DNA from 3 places in the Micromonospora sp. NPDC002296 genome. Region 3 is predicted to be linked to each of the others. Evidence: riboswitches for the same ligand, from Rfam matches in the RefSeq annotation. Region 3 holds a riboswitch; each other region holds the start of a gene.

Region 1 (6,108 bases), on a different contig from region 3:
TCTGGGCGGTCGGCGACCTGACCGGCGAGGGCGCGTTCACCCACATCGCCATGTACCAGGCGGCCATCGTGGTCGCCGACGTGCTCGACCGTGTCCGGCGGGCGCGGTCCGGCCCGGACGCCAGCGGCACCGCCAGCGCGGTCGGCGGCGCGGCGAGCACGGCGGGGGCCGGGATCGCCGGCGGCGTGCCGCACGCCGACTACCGGGCGCTGCCCCGGGTCACCTTCACCGACCCCGAGGTGGGCGCGGTCGGGCTGACCGAGCGGCAGGCCCGCGAGCGCGGCATCAACGTGCAGGTCGGCGTGAGCCGGCTCGGCGCGTCCACCCGGGGCTGGATCCACCGGGCCGACGGACTGATCAAGCTGGTCGCCGACGCCGACCGGGGCGTCCTGGTCGGCGCGACCTCGGTCGGCCCGGCCGGCGGCGAGGTGCTGTCGGGCCTGGTGGTGGCGGTGCACGCGGCGGTCCCGCTGACCCAGCTCCGGAACATGATCTACGCGTACCCGACGTTCCACCGCGCCGTCGAGGACGCCCTGCGCAACCTGAGGTAGCGCCGCCGCTGGTTCCCTGATCGTCCGACGCGCACGGGGTCGTGCCGGTGCGGTGCGGACGATCAGGGAGACGCGGGTGCGCCGTGCCGGCCGGCGCCCGCGGCGAAGCGGGCCGCACCCGCCGCCGCGTCGGCCGCCAGCGACTCCGCGCCGTGGGCCAGCTCGACCGCGAGGGCCTCCGGCTCGGTCAGGTTGGCGCCGGCCAGCACCGCCGCCCGGTCGTTGCGCAGGCAGGTCTGCGGGTGGCGGGCGATCCCGGCGGCCAGCCGCTCGGCCTCCACCCGGGCCGTACCCGGCGCGACCAGTCGATTCACCAGACCCATCGCGTACGCCTCCTCGGCCGGCACCGGTCGGCCGGTGAGGATCAGGTCCATCGCCCGGCTCTCGCCGATTAGCCTGGGCAGCCGGAAGGTACCCCCGTCGACCAGCGGCACCCCCCACCGCCGGCAGAAGACCCCGAGCACCGCGTCGGACTCGGCCACCCGCAGGTCGCACCAGAGGGCCAGCTCCAGCCCCCCGGCCACGGCGTACCCGGAGATCGCCGCGATCACCGGCTTGGACAGTCGCATCCGGGTCGGGCCCATCGGACCGTCGCCGTCGGGCTCGACCCGGTTGCCGCCGGGGGTGCCGATCGCCTTCAGGTCCGCCCCGGCGCAGAACGTTCCGCCCGCCCCCCAGAGCACGGCCACCGCCGCCTCCGGGTCGGCCTCGAAGGCCCGGAACGCGTCGGCCAGGGCCCGGGCGGTCGACCCGTCGACGGCGTTGCGCGCCGCCGGCTGATCCAGGATCACCGTGGTCACGGCCCCGGCGCTTTCGACCCGTACCCCCATCGGCGTGCCTCCCGGTCGGACGGCTCCGGCCCTCGGCCGCGGGCCGGCGGTGCGGGCCGAGGTGGCCGGCGGGCCGGCCCCTGGGGTGGTGGCGTCCACCCCGACACGACCGTAGCGGCCCGTCCGTCCCGACGGCGCACGGGCGGGGCGCTAGCATCGGCGACGGCACGATCATGTGAGGTGCCTCGCGCCTGCGGGGAGAATCGGGAAGCCGGTGGGAATCCGGCACGGGCCCGCCGCGGTGACCGGGGAGCCGCCGTCCACGCGCGTCACGCGCAGCCACTGGCCGCACGGCTGGGAAGGCGGACGGTCGGGCGTCGATCCGGGAGTCCGAAGACCGGCCTCGCGTCGGGTGCCCACCGCAGCGGTGGGCCGAGCGCAGCGGGAGCCTGCCTGTGAACATCTACGACACCATCCACCGCCGCCGGGACGTCCGGGCCGAGTTCACCGGGGAGCCGGTGCCGGCGGACACCCTGCACCGGATCCTCGACGCGGCGCACGCCGCGCCCAGCGTCGGATACTCGCAGCCGTGGGACTTCGTCCTGGTCCGGGATGCCGGGACCCGCCGCCGGTTCCACGAGCACGTCCAGGTCGAACGGGACACGTTCGCCGCCACCCTCGACGGCGAGGCGGCCGAGCGGTTCGCCCGGATCAAGATCGACGGAGTGCTGGAGTCGACCCTGTCGATCGTGGTCACCTACGACCCGGCGCGGGGTGGCCCGGCTGTCCTCGGGCGGCACGCCATCGCCGACTCCGGCCTCTACTCGGTCTGCCTGGCCATCCAGAACCTGTGGCTCGCCGCCACCGCCGAGGGGCTCGGCGTCGGTTGGGTCTCCTTCTACCGGGAGCCGTTCGTGGCCGGGCTGCTCTGCATCCCGGACGGCATCCGGCCGGTGGCGTGGCTCTGCCTCGGGCCGGTCACCCACCTGGCGACCGTGCCGGACCTGGAACGGCACGGGTGGCGGCGGAAGCGCCCTCTCGCCGAGGCGGTGCACCACGACCGTTGGGCGGTAACCGACCGGCGAACGGCTGATTCATGAACCTCGATTGCTGGGATAGCGTGGCATTCACCCTCAGTCCTCAACCCGCTACGTTCGGGAGGATCTTCATGCGTGCCACCGTCAGGGTCCTGCTCGCCTCCGTCCTCACCGCCCTCGGCCTGACCGCCGCCGTAGCCACCCCGGCCCTGGCCAGCGCCCCCGCGCCCTTCTGCGAGTCCGGCGGGTCGCAGTTCTACTGCGACGCCACCAGCACCGGCACGACGACCTGGACGGTCACCTGGTACTCCGGCAGCGTCGGGACCTTCACGAGCGCCGGACCGACCCTCTTCGCCGGCTGCCCCTACTCCAACATCGGCCTGCAGGTGCGGGTCAGCTACAGCTACTTCGACGGCAGCGTGACCCAGTACAGCGACACCGGTAGGTTCATCTGCCGCAGCGGCCCCTGGCAGTAGCCGCCGGGTCCCGCGCCGCCGGGCGGCCGGTGGCGCGGGACCCACCGCCGGTGACGTGCGGGTGCGGCGGCGGTGTCGGCCGTGTCCCCGGGACTGCCGGCCGGCATGTATGGCGACGGGCTCGTCACCGCCGACCGGTTTGCGACCGCTCCTGCCGGGAAGCCGGACGGGATGCGGGCACTCTTGACGAGAATCGAACAGACTTCGGCGCTGGACCGGGCCGGGGACCGGTTGCAGCGCGCCGTCCAGGCCACCATCCGCCCGCAGCGGGTGCGCGACCTGCTGCACGGCGTCTTCCTCGGGCATCCGCTGCACCCGGCGCTGGTGCAGGTGCCGGTGGGTGCCTGGATCAGCGCCGCCGTGCTGGACCTCATGCCCGGTCAGCGTCGGGCGGCCACCACGCTGGTCGGGCTGGGCACGATCAGCGCACTCCCGGCGGCGGTCGCCGGGCTGAACGACTGGGCGGCCCTCGCCCGGGACCAGCGCCGGATCGGCCTGGTGCACGCCGCCGCCAACACCGTCGGCCTGGCCCTGTACGCGGGCTCGCTGGCCGCCCGCCTGCGCGGGCGGCACGGGACCGGGCGGGCGCTGGCGTACCTCGGCCTGAGCGCGGTGAGCGCGGGGGCGTACCTCGGGGGGCACCTGGCGTACAAGCAGGGGGCCCAGGTCAACCAGAGCGTGTCCGAGATGCACCTGATCAGCGACGGCTGGCACCCACTGGCGGACCTCGCCGGGCTGCCGCAGCGGACGCTGGTCACCCGCGAGATGGACGACGTCTCGGTGATCCTCTACCGGCACGGCGACGAGGTCACCGTGATGCTGGAGCGCTGCCCGCACCAGAGCGGTCCGCTCGGCGAGGGCGAGGTCACCGAGATCGACGGGCACGCCTGCGTGGTCTGCCCGTGGCACGGCAGCGCGTTCCGGCTCAACGGCGGCGAGGTCATGCACGGGCCGTCCGGGAACGACCAGCAGATCCTGCCGACCCGGGTGGTCGACGGGGTGTTGCAGGCCCGACTGCCCTGACCGTTCCCACGCCCGCCGTAGGCGCCGCTCCCGCCGCCCCGGCGCCATCGCCGGGCCCATCCGGCGAACCGCTCTTGCGCGGGAACTGTGGCATCGGCGCGCGCCATGACCACACAATCCGTGACAGCGTGTGCAGGGCGGGCGGGGGTGGGGCCTCCGGCGTCAGTTCCGGCGGTGTCGGCCGGAGACCAGGGCCCGCGCGCCGGCGGCGGCCCGGGCGATGCCCGGCCGGCGGCGCAGCCCGAGGACCGCGCCGATCTGTGCCCCGACGATGCTGGCCACGGCGAGCACCGCCGAGACCGCGAGCGGGCGGTTCACCGAGTCCTCCTCACTCACCCGGGAAGCCCCGGCGGCCATTGCCGGCTGCGGCCCGGAGGGCGGCTGGGCCACCTGCTGGCTGCCGCGGGTCGACTCGGCCGACGGTTGGGTGGCCGGCGGCGCGGGTGCCGGGCGGGTGGACTGCGGCTTCGCGGGCGGCGTCGTCGCCGGGGTCGCGGGCGCTTCGGCGGCCGGCGGGGTGGCCGGGGTCGCGGGCGGGGGAGCGACCGCGCCGCCGGGTGCGGGGGCCGTGGGCCGGACCACCAGCCGGCCGGTGGCGTGCGTACGGGCCCCGGCGTCGCCCGCGCCGTCGGGCAGCCTGATGAGCTGCCCCGGGCGGATCCGGTCGGGGTCGTGCAACCGGTTCAGCTTCGCCACGTCCCGGTACCGCTCGAAGTCGTCGAGGTAGCGCTCGGCGACCTCGCCCAGGTAGTCGCCCTTCGCCACCCGGTACACCGTCGGCTCCACCGGCTCGGGGAGCTGAGCCGCCGTGGTGACCACGACCGGCGACGCCGTCCGCGCGCTGACCGGGAGCGTCGCGGTCACCGGGCGTGCCGCCGGCACCGCCGCGGCGACGGCCGGCTGCGCCGCCGTCGGGTACGGGCCGGCCAGCACCGTCGCCGCGCTGGCCGCGGCCGGGCTCGCCGCGATGATCAGGGCCACCGAACCGACCAGCGCAGCCGCGGCCCGCTGCTGCCGGCTGATTCCGGGCAGCCGGGGTGCCGGCCGGCGCAGCGAGTGCGCGCCCAGCTCCACGAGCACCGAGAAGGCGAAGGTGGCCCAGCCGAACCAGCCGACCAGGGCCAGCGCCCGCAGGAAGAGCCGGCCGTCGTCCCGGCTGGTCAGCGTGGCGCCGATCTCGGCGAGGGTGGGCACGTGGTCGGGGAGCGGGTTGCCGGCGAACGCGATCAGCGCCACCGGCCCCCCGACCAGCACCGCGATCAGCACGACCAGCGCGCCGAACCCGGTGAGGACCTGTCCGGTCCGCCGTGCGGCGGAGCGACCCGGTGCGGCCATGGCGTTCCTTCCCTTCCTACGGGTCCTCGGTGAGGGCCCGCGCGGTGGCCTCACCGGAGACGGTGACGGTGTTGCCGAAGCCGAAGAAGCCGAGCATGTACCGGTCGTAGGTGACCGTGACGTGCACCCGGATGAGGGTCTCCCCGCCGACGACCGGGAACTCGACGGAGGAGGCGGTTACGTCCGCCGCGGCGAGGTAGCTGTTCACCGCGGCCCTGGCGGCCACCTGGTCGATCACCTTGGGCCCGCCCTCGATGGCCTTCGCCCGGTCGATGGACTGGCCGCCGGTCCGGGCCGCCTCCGCGGCCAGGTTGTCGGCCCGCTGCATGGACCGCAGCTGACCGGCGCCGTCGAAGGCCAGCCCGATGATCGCGAGGACGCCGATCATCCCCGCCGCGAGGAACAGACTGACCCGTCCGTCGTCGCCGCGAAGCCGGCGGGCGGTCCCGACCTCGTCGGAAGTGTCATGAGCGCGTATAGCGACCTGCGCCGACCACGGTGCGGGCCCAACGCGTCGAATCGCACCGTCGCCGGTTCCGGAACCCGCGCGAACGCCCACGCTCATCACACGCCACCCACACTCGGGTACGCCGCAGAACCTGCTTCAGCAGTCCCGAACCCGAGAGTTCTGCTCCGGTAGCGGTCCAGCGGGGAGGTGAAGGCGGCCGAGACCGTCCGGTTGGTCGGCATCGCCGGCAGCAGCGACAGGTCGATGTCGGCGAAGGACACCGTGCAGGCCACCCGCACGGTGACGGCGGCGGGCTCGCCGGGATCGCTGGCGAAGGCCTCGTCGAAGCTGACCGCATCGCCGCCCACCGAGCCGCTGAAGGTGAGCGTCGGCTGGCCGGCGCAGTTCGCCCGCTGCCAGTCGAGCTGGCTGCTCGCGGCGGCCAGGGCCTGCTGCCGGGCGGTGGCG
Region 2 (6,108 bases), on a different contig from region 3:
CCGGCCGGAGAAGTCGCCTGCCCGCCGAACGCGAACGGCGCGTTGGCCTGCTTGACCGCCCCCTCGATGGGCGTGACGATCGTCGTGTCGACCGGCGAGGGCGCCGGCGCCTGGGCGAGGTCGAAGAACCCGACCCGCCCCACCGGCAGGCCGCCCTTGGTGTTGCCGTCGCCACCGACGAAGAGGCCGCGCGGGGTGGCCAGCATCGCCTTCTCCCCCTCGTACGAGCTGGAACCCGGGTTCCACTCGATCGCCGTGCCCGTGGCCGGGTCGAGCGCGCCGAGGTGGTCACGGCGGACCACCTGGTCGCCGAGACCGTAGCCGCTCAGGCCCTGGCCCGTGCCGTACCCGACGTTGTCCAGGCCGGGCCACGGGACGTTGGAGGTCGGCGATTCCTGCCAACTGAAGTGGCCGCCGACGTACACGGCCGTCTCGGTGATGGCGACCGAGTAGATGCTGTCGAAGTGACGCGACACCCAGATCGGCTCGACGTGGTCGGCACCGGCCACCGGGAACGCGATCGCCGTGTCGTTGATCGGCGGGCGGTCGCCTCCCGAACCGCTGGTGACGACGAAGTAGGAGTCGTCCGGCGCGACGTCACCGGCGAAGACCCGCTGGATGCCGCCGACGAAGGACAGGTTGTCCTCCCAGAGGCGGGTGCGCCACGGCAGGAGGGCCTTGGTGGCGGTGTCGACGAGGCCGACCCCGTAGCGGTCCTGGCCGGCGATCTGGCGACCGGTGTGCACGACCAGCAGGCTGCTGCCGTTGTGCGTCAGCTTGAGCTGCTGCACGGTGAGCATGCCGCCGACGCCGATGCCGCCGGACAGGGGCAGGTTGAACCCGCTGTCCACCGCCCCCGTCGTCGGGTTGAGCGCGACCAGCCCGCCGCGGTTCACACTGTTCACCTTCGTGAACTGGCCGCCCACGTACACCGCGGTGCTGCTCACGGCCAGAGCGGTCGCGCGCCCGTTCCCCTGCGCGGTGAACGCCGCGATCGGAGCGCCGGTGACCGGGTCGAGCCGTACGATCTTGCGCTTCGTCAGGCCGCCGACCGTGTTGAACGAGCCAACGACATAGAGCGACGAGCCGTCCGGCGAGGCCTCGACGGCCTCGACGGACCCGTCGAACGTCGGCTGGAAACCGGTGTCGACCAGGCCCGTGTCGATGTTGTAGGAAGCCAGCGACGGCTGCGCCACCGGCGTCCCGCCGACGTTGGCGATCGCGGTGAAGGAGCCGGCGACGAAGACCCGGTTGCCGATCACCTCGATGTCGGTGATCTCGCCGTCGGTGATCCTCGGTACGTCATTGCGCGGCGTGCTGGGAACCAGCCCGGTGTGCCCCGGCGCCGACAGGGCCGCGGCCGTGCGGACGGCCGTACGTGTCGCACCGCCGCCGCCGACCGTTGCCGTGGCGGCGCGAGCGCCGGCGTTGGCGACCTCGTCGGCGGCACTGCCTGCAGCCGCCGGTTGGCCTGTCAACAGCACAGCCCCGGCGACCAGACCCGCGATGGCGCGGCTCCGAACGTGCATCGAGACAACCCCCTGTAAAACGCCTGAATCGCGTCGCCGGGTCGATTCCCGGCGACGTCCATCCCTGGCGTGCCGGAAGTCACCGTAGGAGGTCGTCATCCCTTGTGTACGGACGCCCGTCGGAAACCCGACCGGTCGACATCCGTTCCGGTCCTACCGGCCGGGTCCGCCGTCCTTGGATCCAGACCCGCTCCACCAATCGGCTCGGTCGCTGCGCCGCAGGAATCGACGAGGCTTCACCGCCGGGCCTCCGACACGCCCGGACTCGACATGTGGGGTGTGACAACGCCGAAGTCCCTATATATGGTGTCGGCCGTAGCTGGTTCGGCCGCTCATCCGGGGTGGTCGAGGCAAGAGGGAACCCGGTGGGAATCCGGGACTGCCCCGCAGCGGTGAGTGGGAACGACCGCCGTCATCAGCACTGGGCCGCCTGCGGCCTGGGAAGCGACGGCCAGTAGAAGACCGGCGAGCCCGGTCACGCCCGCGAGTCCGAAGACCTGCCAGCGCGCCGCGTACCCATACCGGGGTGGGCGGCGGTCCGAGGCCGCGTGGGACGGCCGACGCCACCTGACCCGCGCCTCGCCGGCGTGACGTCCGCCGGTGTCTGCCTCCACGCGTCCCAAGGCCATCAGGTCTCGAGCCCGCGAGGAGTGAGTGATGGCAGTCACCGAGGTTGTCCCGGCCGACGGCATGGTGGCCGACGAGGCAGCCCTACCGGGCCCGCGACGGACGCAGATGCGCGTCCGCAAGCGCGACGGCGGCACCGAACCGGTCGATGTCAACAGGATCGTCGGAGCGGTCGAGCGGTGGACGGTCGGCCTCGCCGACGTCGACCCGTTGCGGGTGGCGACGCGGACGATCAGCGGCCTGTACGACGGCGCGACGACCGCCGAGCTGGACCGGCTGTCCATCCAGACCGCGGCCGAGATGATCGGCGAGGAGCCGCAGTACTCGCGGCTGGCCGCCCGCCTGCTGGCCGGCTACATCGACAAGGAGGTCCGCAGGCAGGGCATCGGCTCGTTCAGCGAGGCGATCCGACGGGGACACGTCGAGGGCCTCATCGGCGACGGCACCGCCGCGTTCGTCGCCGCCAACGCCGCGCAGCTCGATGACGCCGTCGACCCCCACGGTGACCTGCGGTTCGAGTACTTCGGGTTGCGCACGGTCCACGACCGGTACCTGCTGCGCCACCCGACGAGCCGGCTGGTTACGGAGACCCCGCAGTACTGGTTGCTGCGGGTGGCCTGCGGCCTGTCCCACGCCCCGGACGAGGTGATCGAGTTCTACCGGTTGATGTCGAGCCTGGCGTACCTGCCGAGTTCGCCGACGTTGTTCAACTCCGGCACCCGGCACACCCAGATGTCCTCCTGCTACCTGGTCGACTCCCCGCGCGACGAACTGGACTCGATCTACCAGCGGTACGCGCAGGTGGCGAACCTGTCGAAGTTCGCCGGCGGCATCGGCATCGCGTTCTCCCGGGTCCGGTCGCGGGGCGCGCTGATCCGGGGCACCAACGGGCAGTCCAACGGGATCGTGCCGTGGCTGCGGACGCTGGACGCCTCGGTGGCGGCGGTCAACCAGGGCGGCCGGCGCAAGGGCGCGGCCTGCGTCTACCTGGAGCCGTGGCACCCGGACATCGAGGAGTTCCTGCAACTGCGGGACAACACCGGTGAGGATGCCCGGCGCACCCACAACCTGAACCTGGCCAACTGGGTCCCGGACGAGTTCATGCGCCGGGTGGAGGCCGACGGGGTGTGGTCGCTGTTCGACCCGGACGTGGTGCCGGAACTGCCGGACCTGTGGGGGGACGAGTTCGACGCGGCGTACCGGGCGGCCGAGGCTCAGGGCCGGTACGTGCGGCAGGTGCCGGCGCGGGAGCTGTACGGGCGGATGATGCGGACCCTCGCGCAGACCGGCAACGGGTGGATGACGTTCAAGGACGCTGCGAACCGGTTGTGCAACCAGACCGCCGAGCCGGGCAACGTGGTGCACCTGTCCAACCTGTGCACCGAGATCATCGAGGTGTCCAGCGACGCCGAGACCGCCGTGTGCAACCTCGGCTCGGTCAACCTCGCCGCCCACCTCGCCGACGGCGGCCTCGACTGGGAACGGCTGCGCGCCACCGTCCGCACCGCCGTGACGTTCCTCGACCGGGTCATCGACATCAACTACTACCCGACCCCGCAGGCCGCGGCGAGCAACCCCCGCTGGCGGCCGGTCGGCCTCGGCCTGATGGGCCTGCAGGACGTGTTCTTCGCCCTGCGGCTGCCGTTCGACTCCCCGGCCGCCCGGGAGCTGTCCACCCGGATCAGCGAGGAGCTGTACCTGACGGCCCTGGAGACCTCCGCCGACCTGGCGGAACGCTTCGGAGCCCACCCGGCCTTCGCCGAGACCCGGGCGGCACGCGGCCGGCTCCAGCCGGACCTGTGGGGCGTCACGGGCAGCCAGGCGCAGCGCTGGAGGGTGCTGCGGGAGCGCGTCGCCGCGCACGGCCTGCGCAACTCGCTGCTGGTGGCGATCGCCCCGACCGCCACCATCGCCTCCATCGCCGGCTGCTACGAGTGCATCGAGCCGCAGGTGTCCAACCTGTTCAAGCGCGAGACCCTGTCCGGGGAGTTCCTCCAGGTCAACACCGCTCTCGTACGCGAACTGAAGGCCCGCGGCCTGTGGACCGACGAAGTCCGCTCGGCGATCAAGCGCGCCGAGGGATCGGTGCAGGGCATCACGGAACTGCCGGCGGAGGTCCGGCAGCTGTTCCGTACGGCCTGGGAGTTGCCGCAGCGGGCGCTGATCGACCTGGCCGCCGCCCGCGCCCCGTTCATCGACCAGTCGCAGTCGCTGAACCTGTTCCTCGCCGCCCCGACGATCGGCAAGCTCTCCTCGATGTACCTGTACGCCTGGAAGGCCGGGCTGAAGAGCACCTACTACCTGCGGTCCCGCCCCGCCACCCGGATCCAGCAGGCCACGGTCGCACCCGCCGGCCCGGTCAGCGCCGTCGGCCCGGTCGGCGTCGTCGCGGCGGGGGTGGCCGTCGACGAGGCGGTGGCCTGTTCCCTGGAGAACCCCGAGTCGTGCGAGGCCTGCCAGTGACCGCCCCGACCGACACCACCGCCACCGACCCGAGGACCACACACATGCTGCTCGACCCGGGGATGGACCTCACCCTCCGCCCGATGCGCTACCCGCACTTCTTCGACCGGTTCCGCGACGCCATCCGCAACACCTGGACGGTGGAGGAGGTCGACCTGCACGCCGACCTCGCCGACCTCGACCGGCTCTCCCCGGCGGAGCGGCACCTGGTGAGCCGCCTCGTCGCGTTCTTCGCCACCGGCGACACCATCGTCGCCAACAACCTGGTGCTGAACCTCTACCAGCACGTGAACTCGCCGGAGGGGCGGCTCTACCTGTCGCGGCAACTGTTCGAGGAGGCCGTGCACGTCCAGTTCTACCTGAACCTGCTCGACACGTACGTGCCCGACGAGGCCGAGCGGTTCGCCGCGTTCGACGCCATCGAGAACATTCCCTCGATCCGGCGTAAGGCCGAGTTCTGCTTCCGCTGGATCGACTCCCTCCAGGACCTGCGGGAGCTGCGTTCGAAGCAGGACCGGCGGGTGTTCCTGCTCAACCTGATCTGCTTCGCCGCCTGCATCGAGGGGTTGTTCTTCTACGGCGCCTTCGCCTACGTCTACTTCCTGCGCTCCCGGGGACTGCTGCACGGCCTGGCGTCCGGCACCAACTGGGTGTTCCGCGACGAGTCCATGCACATGGCCTTCGCCTTCGACGTGGTCGACACCGTCCGCCGCGAGGAACCGGACCTGTTCGACGACGACCTCGCAGACCAGGTCCGCCTGATGCTCACCGAGGCCGTCGAGTGCGAGGTCCAGTTCGCCGAGGACCTGCTCGGCCACGGCGTGTCCGGGATGTCCCTGGCCGACATGCGCCAGTACCTCCAGCACGTCGCCGACCGGCGGCTCGCACAGCTCGGCATGCCCGTCCACTACGGGTCGACCAACCCGTTCGCGTTCATGGAGTTGCAGGACGTGCAGGAGCTGTCCAACTTCTTCGAACGGCGGGTGTCGGCGTACCAGGTCGGGGTGACCGGCACCGTCGCCTTCGACGACGACTTCTGAGGCGACCGTGACAGGCGAGTCGCCCGGCACAGGTCGGCGATCTCGCCTGTCACGCCATGGTCGCGTCCACCGCGTCTCGGGCGTCGGTCGACGGCTCTCGGCGGGCCAGACCGTAAGCGCACCACCCAAGGGCTAACTCGTCACCCCGATGTGCGTTCGCCGGAACTGGGCCCGCTCGGCCTCATCGATCAGGGCGCGCGCGTGATCGGCGTAGGTGATGTGCTCCGCCAGGTCGCCGGGCGCGAGGTGGTACCCGCCGGCGGGCTTGCCCTCAAGGTCGAAGTTGCCCGATGGGCTGACCGCGACCCAGTCAAGGTCGGAACCGCGGAGAATGTCCAGGGCCGCACGGTGGGCCAGGGAGAAGGGCTGAAACTCGGCAGGGAAACCGGCCATGTCCATGACGGGCACGCCGTTCGCGTCGGGCAGCAGCGACGCGAGGCTGACCCAGA
Region 3 (6,108 bases):
ACGAAGGGCGAGCCGGGCCGCAGCGCGCGCAGGAAGCTGCCGATGGCGTGCTCGGCCTCCGCCTGGTCGGCCGATATGGAACAGGCCACGAAGAACATCGTGCCGGCGTCCCAGGCGCGCCTGGGCAGGTCGAAGACACTGGCCCGCAGCACCCGGCCCACCTGAGCCAACCGGCCCCGGGGGTCGGTCACCGCCGAGTACGCCGGGTGCTCCGCGCACACCTGCCAGTACGGGTCCCAGAGCTCGTCGTAGCCGGCGATCTGCGTGCTCAGCCAGCGCACGTTCGACGCCGACCATTCACACAGGTCGAGCGTGCGCGCGATCGGCAGCAGCGACAGCGCCGGGTAGAGGTTCGCCCCCGACCCGACGTCGACACAGCACGCGTCGGAGAGTGTCGTCTCAGCGAAGAAGTCCCTGGTCCGGCGGAGGAGCTCACGATCGTCGGCACGCAGCACCGCGTAGTTGTGCCGGACGTACGCCTGGGGGTCGAAGCTGTCCCACTCGACGTCTGAATTGGCCGGCCCCGGAGACCGGGTCGACGGTGCGGGCGTCGACGACTCGCCACAACCGCCGCCCGCCGCCGGGATCAACGCCATCGAGGCTCCTCCATCCATGTTGGTGGATCACATTGGTCGTCGTAGCGGCGCTTTCCCCCACTGACCCCTGTGTAGCGGAGGTAGTGGTGGCTCGCAAGTGGCGGCACCGTGGCAACTCCGGCGATCGACGAAGCGCTGCCGCCAGCAATGTCCTTCGATGGGTCATCATCGAATGAGCATGCATCCTTCCCCCGGCGGGCTGCTTGCCCTGCGCCGTTGGTCTCACCCACCCTGACGCCCAGGTCCGGGCAGGGAAGGCAACGAGGGACGGCTCGGAGAATTTCGGGCCCGCCGGTCCGCCGGGCAGACGGGAAGCGATACTGGAGCGGTGGACGCACAGGCTCGCCGTACCGCCCGGTTCTTGGTGACGGGCACGACCCCTGACGCGGGCAGGAAGCATCTCGATGTCGACGCGTTGCTGGGCCTGGCCGGGCATGGCGTTCCCACCGTCCCGGCGATCGGACCTCACGCGTGAGGATCCTCGTGCTCGGCGGGACGGGGGAGGCCCGCGCGCTGGCGGCCGCGCTCGTCGAGGACGGTGCCGAAGTCGTGACCTCGCTTGCGGGACGTGTCGCGCGTCCGCGGCTGCCGGTCGGAGGGGTGCGTGTCGGTGGCTTCGGAGGGATCGAGGGGCTGACGACGTACCTGGAGGGGGCCGGGGTGGGTGCTGTCGTCGACGCGACGCACCCGTTCGCGGAGAGGATCAGCGCCAACGCGGCTGCGGCGTGCCCGGCGGTCGGCGTTCCGCTGCTCCGCCTGGAGCGGCCCGGCTGGGCCGGACGGCCTGAGGCGTCCGGCTGGCACTGGGTCGGCGACCACGACGAAGCCGCCCGAGTGGCGGCAGGACTGGGGGAACGGCCGTTCCTCACCGTCGGGCGGCAGTCGCTCGGACGCTTCGTCGAGCCGCTGCGCCGCCACGCGTGCCTCGTGCGCGTGGTGGACGAGCCGGACATCCGCCTGCCGGCCCCCTGGATGCTGCTGCGCAGCCGTGGACCGTACACGATCGAGCACGAGCGGCAGGTGATGGCGGACGCGGACGTCCTGGTGACGAAGGACTCCGGCGGTGACCACACCGTCGCGAAGCTCGAGGTCGCCGCCGAGCGGGCGATGCCGGTGGTCGTCGTCCGCCGAGCCGGCCCGCCGGGCGGTGTCCGGGTCGTCCGCGACGTCGACGCCGCGCTGGCCTGGGTGCGGGCGCTGTCGGCACGCTGACCGCAGCCGCGCGGGTGGTGCGCGGCTGCGGCCAGGGGCGGCTCAGAGCGTGGCGGCCAGTTCCTGGCGGCGCAGCCGCTCGGCGGCTCGGTCCGCGTCACGTCCGACCAGGCCGGTCAGCACGAAGCCGAGGACGGTCCACGTCGCGGCCAGGGTCACGACCGACGAGCGGCGGAAGTACCAGAGCGTGTCGGCCGGGAAGTCGCCGACCTCGTTGACCGTCGGCAGGACGGCGCCGGCGATCACGACCACCACGAGGTACGCGGCGGCACCGACCAACACCGCGGCGTACACGCCCAGCCGGGGCAGGACCCGCCGGGCCAGGAGCACGGCGCCGATCGCCGCGACGAGGCTCAGCGCCCAGAAGCCGAAGTACAGGGCGGTCCGCTCGCCGATCGTGTCGCCCGAGCCCACCGCCGGCGGCGTGGCGGGGTACTTGAAGAACGGCACCAGCCCCGTGGCGACGAAGCCGACGCCGGCCACCACCGCGGTGGAGGCTCGTGCGGAGAGCCTGCCCAGACGCCCGACGGCGAACGCGGCAGCGAGCCCCGTGGCGCCGCCGAGAACCGCGCCCAGCAGGATGGTGCCGGTTGCCAGGCCCCACGTCGACTGCGTGTCGCGGGAGACCTCGGCCTCCTCACCGTGGCTGTGGGATTGCTCGGCGGTCGCGTCGTCGTGCGTGTGCCCGTCTTCGGCCGAGCCCGCCTCCTCCAGGGCGATGGCGGTGTCGATCTGAGGCTCAGCGACGACGTAGGCGACGAGGAAGGCTGCGAAGCCGGCGATCAGGCCGGCCAGCAGGCCGTGTACGAGGAAGGTACGAGGGGCCATCGAGGGTCCGTTCGAGAGCCGGCTGCGGGCAGCACGAGCCGCCGGCGGGCCGGGAGCGAGAGGAAGAAGAATCCGGCCGACCGGACGGCGGACGCGCGAGCGTCAGTGGCAGGGGTAGCCCAGGACGTGTCGTGCGTCGTGCACCAACTCGTGGACGGCGGTGCCCTCGAAGACGGAGAATGCTCCCTGCTCGGCGCCCACGAAGAACAGGACGACGGCGGTGAGCAGCGCGAAGAACAGCGCCCAGGGGGCGAGCTCGCGCACGGGGATGGTGGGAACGGCGGCCGGAGCGGCCGTGGTTGCCTGAGACATGACACTCCTTGGGAATTCTGCGTCCCGTCGATGAATGTTCACCTGGCTGGAGGGTCTGGCTTCGCCGCAAGCGGCGTCACAGTAGCGCGACTGCGCCGGGATCGCACCGGCTTCCTTCAGCAAGGTGGGACGACCATAGCAGGTATTCAAGCGGGAAACGGTGCGGCGACTGTCACGACCGTCCGCGCAGGACCCGGCTCCAGCGCGGCCACGTGACCGATGACCGCGACGGCCGGGGCGCCGATGCCGGCCGCGGCGGTGTCGGCGACGATGTGGGCGAGGGTGCTGCGGACGACCTGCTGGCTGGCCAGGCTGGCGTCCGCCACGACCGCGCACGGCGTGCCCTCGTCCAGGTCGGCGGCGATGAGCGCTTCGACGATGGCAGGAAGGGTACGCACGCCCATGAGCACCACGATCGTGGTGCCGGAGCGGGCGAGGGCCGGGTAGTCGATCGACGAATCGGGGTGGCCCGGCGGTACGTGGCCGGAGACGACGGTGAAGCCCTGGACGAGTCCGCGGTGGGTGACCGGAATGCCGGCGAGCTCGGGGCCCGCGACGCTGGACGTCACGCCGGGCACCACGGTGGTGGCGACCCCGGCGTCGGCGCACGCGGCAACCTCCTCGAAGCCGCGGCCGAACACGTAGGAGTCGCCGCCCTTGAGCCGCACGACGTGACGCCCGGCGCGGGCGTGCTCTACGAGGAGACCGTTGATCGCCTCCTGGCTGGTGCTTCGCCCGTAGGGGATCTTCGCGACGTCGACGACCTCGGCCTCCGGGCGGGCCCACGCCAGCGCCTCCCACGACGCGAGCCGGTCGGCGATGATCACGTCGGCCTGTTCGATGGCCGCACGTCCGGCGACGGTGACCAGACCGGGGTCCCCGGGGCCTGCGCCGACCAGCGTGACATGACCGGCCCGGCCCGTCCGGGCGGGTGCGTCAGTCGTCGGGGGCGCGACGGCCCGCAGCACGACATCGAAGCAGCCCTCGTCCACGGGTGCCGTGACCCAGGTCAGGCGCCGACGGAGGGCGAGGTCCTCCAGCGCGGCGCACACGGTCGGCGCTGCGACGGTGACAGCTGCACCCTCACGCAGCAGCGCAGCGACCGTGGCAATGGCGCGCGGGCCCCCGTCGAGGACGAGCACGCTGCGACCGGTGACGTTCAGTTCCATGCGACGGTGAGTCCCAACGTGGTGAGCAGATGGCGGGTGGCGGCCGGCTCGCGGACGGCGATGCGCGCCCACGAGCCGTCGAGACCGGGGAAGACGTCGGTCCGGCGCACAGCCACGCCCGCGTCCCTGAGGCGCGCGTGCGCCCCGGAGCCCAGACGGGCGAGGACGAACGGGGCGTTGGACTCCGCGACCGTGAGGCCGAGCTCGCTCAGCCCGTCCACGAGCGTGCGCCGCTGCCGCACGCACAGCGCGGCCCGGCGCCCCGCCTCGGCCTCGGCCTGCGGCCCGGTGGTCGCGACGACGGCATGCAGCGCCGGGGTGCCGACCGACCAGGGCGGTTGCTGGGTCCGGAGGTCGGCGACCACGGCGGCGTCGCCCACGACGTACCCGGCGCGGATGCCGGGGATCGACCACAGCTCGGCCAGGCTTCGCACCACGACCAGCCCGGGTAGCCGGTGCGAGGTGAGGGTCTGCGGCTCGCCCGGCACGAAGCCCATGAACGTCTCGTCCACGACGACGACGCGCCCGGGGCGGCACAGGGCGCGCAGGGTCGCGGCGGTGTGCAGGCGCCCGGTCGGGTCGGCGGGGTTGCCCACCACGACGAGGTCCGCGTCGTCAGGGACGGCGTCGGGGTCGAGGGCGAAGTCGTCCTCGGTCCGGCACAGGACATGGGTGACGGTGTGGCCCGCGGCGCGTAGCGCGACGTCGGGCTCGGTGAACTGGGGGTGCACGACGACCGGGCGTCGCCAAGGACGTGCTCGGGCGAGCAGGAAGAACGCCTCGGCGGTGCCGGCCGTGACGAGCACCTCGGACTCGTCACGACCGTGGCGACGCGCCACAGCGACGTGAGCCGCGGTGGCTTCGGGGTAGGTGTCGGAGGTCGCGATTGCGTCGCGCAACGCCCGTTCGAGCCACTCGGGGCGGGGGAGCTGGCCGACGTCGGCCGCCAGGTCCAGCAGGCCGGCGGACAGCTCGACGTCGCCGTGGTGGCGCGACGGGGCCGCGGGCGGTTCGGGACCCAGCGGCACGGCGACGGCGTGCGTTCGTGGCACACCGGGTGCCGCGATCGCGTCCGCCCGGTGCACCGCGTCCGCGAACGACTGGGCCATTCGCGGGTGCCCGGCCCAGTGCACGTGCAGGTAGGACGCGCTGAGCGTCGGGCCCGCGAACCCGACGTCGCCGCCCTCCAGCGTCCACGCGGGACGCTCGCCGTGCACGGGAGTGACCATGGTGCGGTGGAACTCGTGCGCCGTGGCACCGGTTCCACGTGCGCCGAGGAGCTGGTCCGAGCCGAGTTCGGCCCGGCGGTACGCGAGGGTGAGCCGGGGCGTCATGACCGCGTCGGCGTCGAGCGCCCCGACCATGGGGTGCCCGTCGACGGAGCGGCACAGGTACAGCAGTCCGGCGCACTCGGCCACCGTCGGGATGCCGTCGAGGACAGCCTGACGCAGCTCGTCACGCAGGGCCGTGTTGGTGCTCAGCGCGGCCGCGTGCATCTCGGGGAAACCTCCGCCGAGATACAGACCGCGCGTCCCGGCGGGAAGCCGCTCGTCCCGGGCCGGGTCGAACGGCACGACGGTGCAGCCCGCCGCCCGCAGCAGCTCGGTCGTCTCGGCGTACCGGAAGGTGAACGCACGCCCGGCCGCGACCGCGATGATCGGGGACCCGGTGCCGGAGGGGCGGACGTGCGCGGCCGGGTCCCACGGCTCGGAGTCGAGGTCGGGCGCGGTGTGCGCCACCTCCAGCACGGCGTCGAGGTCGACGTGGCGGGCGACCTGCTCGGCCAGTCTGTCCAGCGAGGCGGCGGCTTCGTCGCGCTCGGCTGCGGGGACGAGCCCGAGATGGCGCGAAGGCGCGCTGACCCCATCGTCGCGCTGCAGGATCCCCAGCACGGAGACGCCGACGGACTCCACCGCGCGTGCCGCCTCGGAGGCGTGGCGGGGGGAGCCGGCCTTGTTGAGCACGACACCCGCGATCGTGACGCCGGGCTG

What was found. Region 3 has a riboswitch for cobalamin ahead of ABT023_RS12910 (CbtB domain-containing protein). Riboswitches for the same ligand answer to the same signal wherever they lie in the genome.
Region 1: another riboswitch for cobalamin. It lies ahead of bluB (5,6-dimethylbenzimidazole synthase); the one in region 3 lies ahead of ABT023_RS12910 (CbtB domain-containing protein).
Region 2: another riboswitch for cobalamin. It lies ahead of ABT023_RS10805 (ribonucleoside-diphosphate reductase subunit alpha); the one in region 3 lies ahead of ABT023_RS12910 (CbtB domain-containing protein).

The regions. Positions count from the first base shown of each region.
Region 1 is NZ_JBEOWQ010000008.1:174,204-180,311, reverse strand. It holds gene ABT023_RS09945 (dihydrolipoyl dehydrogenase family protein) at 1-551, shown strand, start outside; gene ABT023_RS09940 (crotonase/enoyl-CoA hydratase family protein) at 614-1,381, opposite strand; cobalamin riboswitch at 1,543-1,741, shown strand; gene bluB (5,6-dimethylbenzimidazole synthase) at 1,777-2,421, shown strand; gene ABT023_RS09930 (hypothetical protein) at 2,490-2,834, shown strand; gene ABT023_RS09925 (Rieske (2Fe-2S) protein) at 3,006-3,857, shown strand; gene ABT023_RS09920 (LysM peptidoglycan-binding domain-containing protein) at 4,020-5,192, opposite strand; gene ABT023_RS09915 (hypothetical protein) at 5,209-5,580, opposite strand; gene ABT023_RS09910 (TadE/TadG family type IV pilus assembly protein) at 5,757-6,108, opposite strand, start outside.
Region 2 is NZ_JBEOWQ010000009.1:167,625-173,732, reverse strand. It holds gene ABT023_RS10810 (hypothetical protein) at 1-1,529, opposite strand, end outside; cobalamin riboswitch at 1,833-2,048, shown strand; gene ABT023_RS10805 (ribonucleoside-diphosphate reductase subunit alpha) at 2,220-4,619, shown strand; gene ABT023_RS10800 (ribonucleotide-diphosphate reductase subunit beta) at 4,664-5,659, shown strand; gene ABT023_RS10795 (NAD(P)-dependent oxidoreductase) at 5,792-6,108, opposite strand, start outside.
Region 3 is NZ_JBEOWQ010000012.1:106,186-112,293, forward strand. It holds gene ABT023_RS12895 (SCO2525 family SAM-dependent methyltransferase) at 1-596, opposite strand, end outside; gene ABT023_RS12900 (cobalt-precorrin-6A reductase) at 1,068-1,808, shown strand; gene ABT023_RS12905 (CbtA family protein) at 1,851-2,636, opposite strand; gene ABT023_RS12910 (CbtB domain-containing protein) at 2,739-2,948, opposite strand; adenosylcobalamin (AdoCbl) riboswitch at 2,988-3,075, opposite strand; gene cobA (uroporphyrinogen-III C-methyltransferase) at 3,095-4,117, opposite strand; gene cobBC (bifunctional hydrogenobyrinic acid a,c-diamide synthase/histidinol phosphate aminotransferase CobBC) at 4,108-6,108, opposite strand, start outside.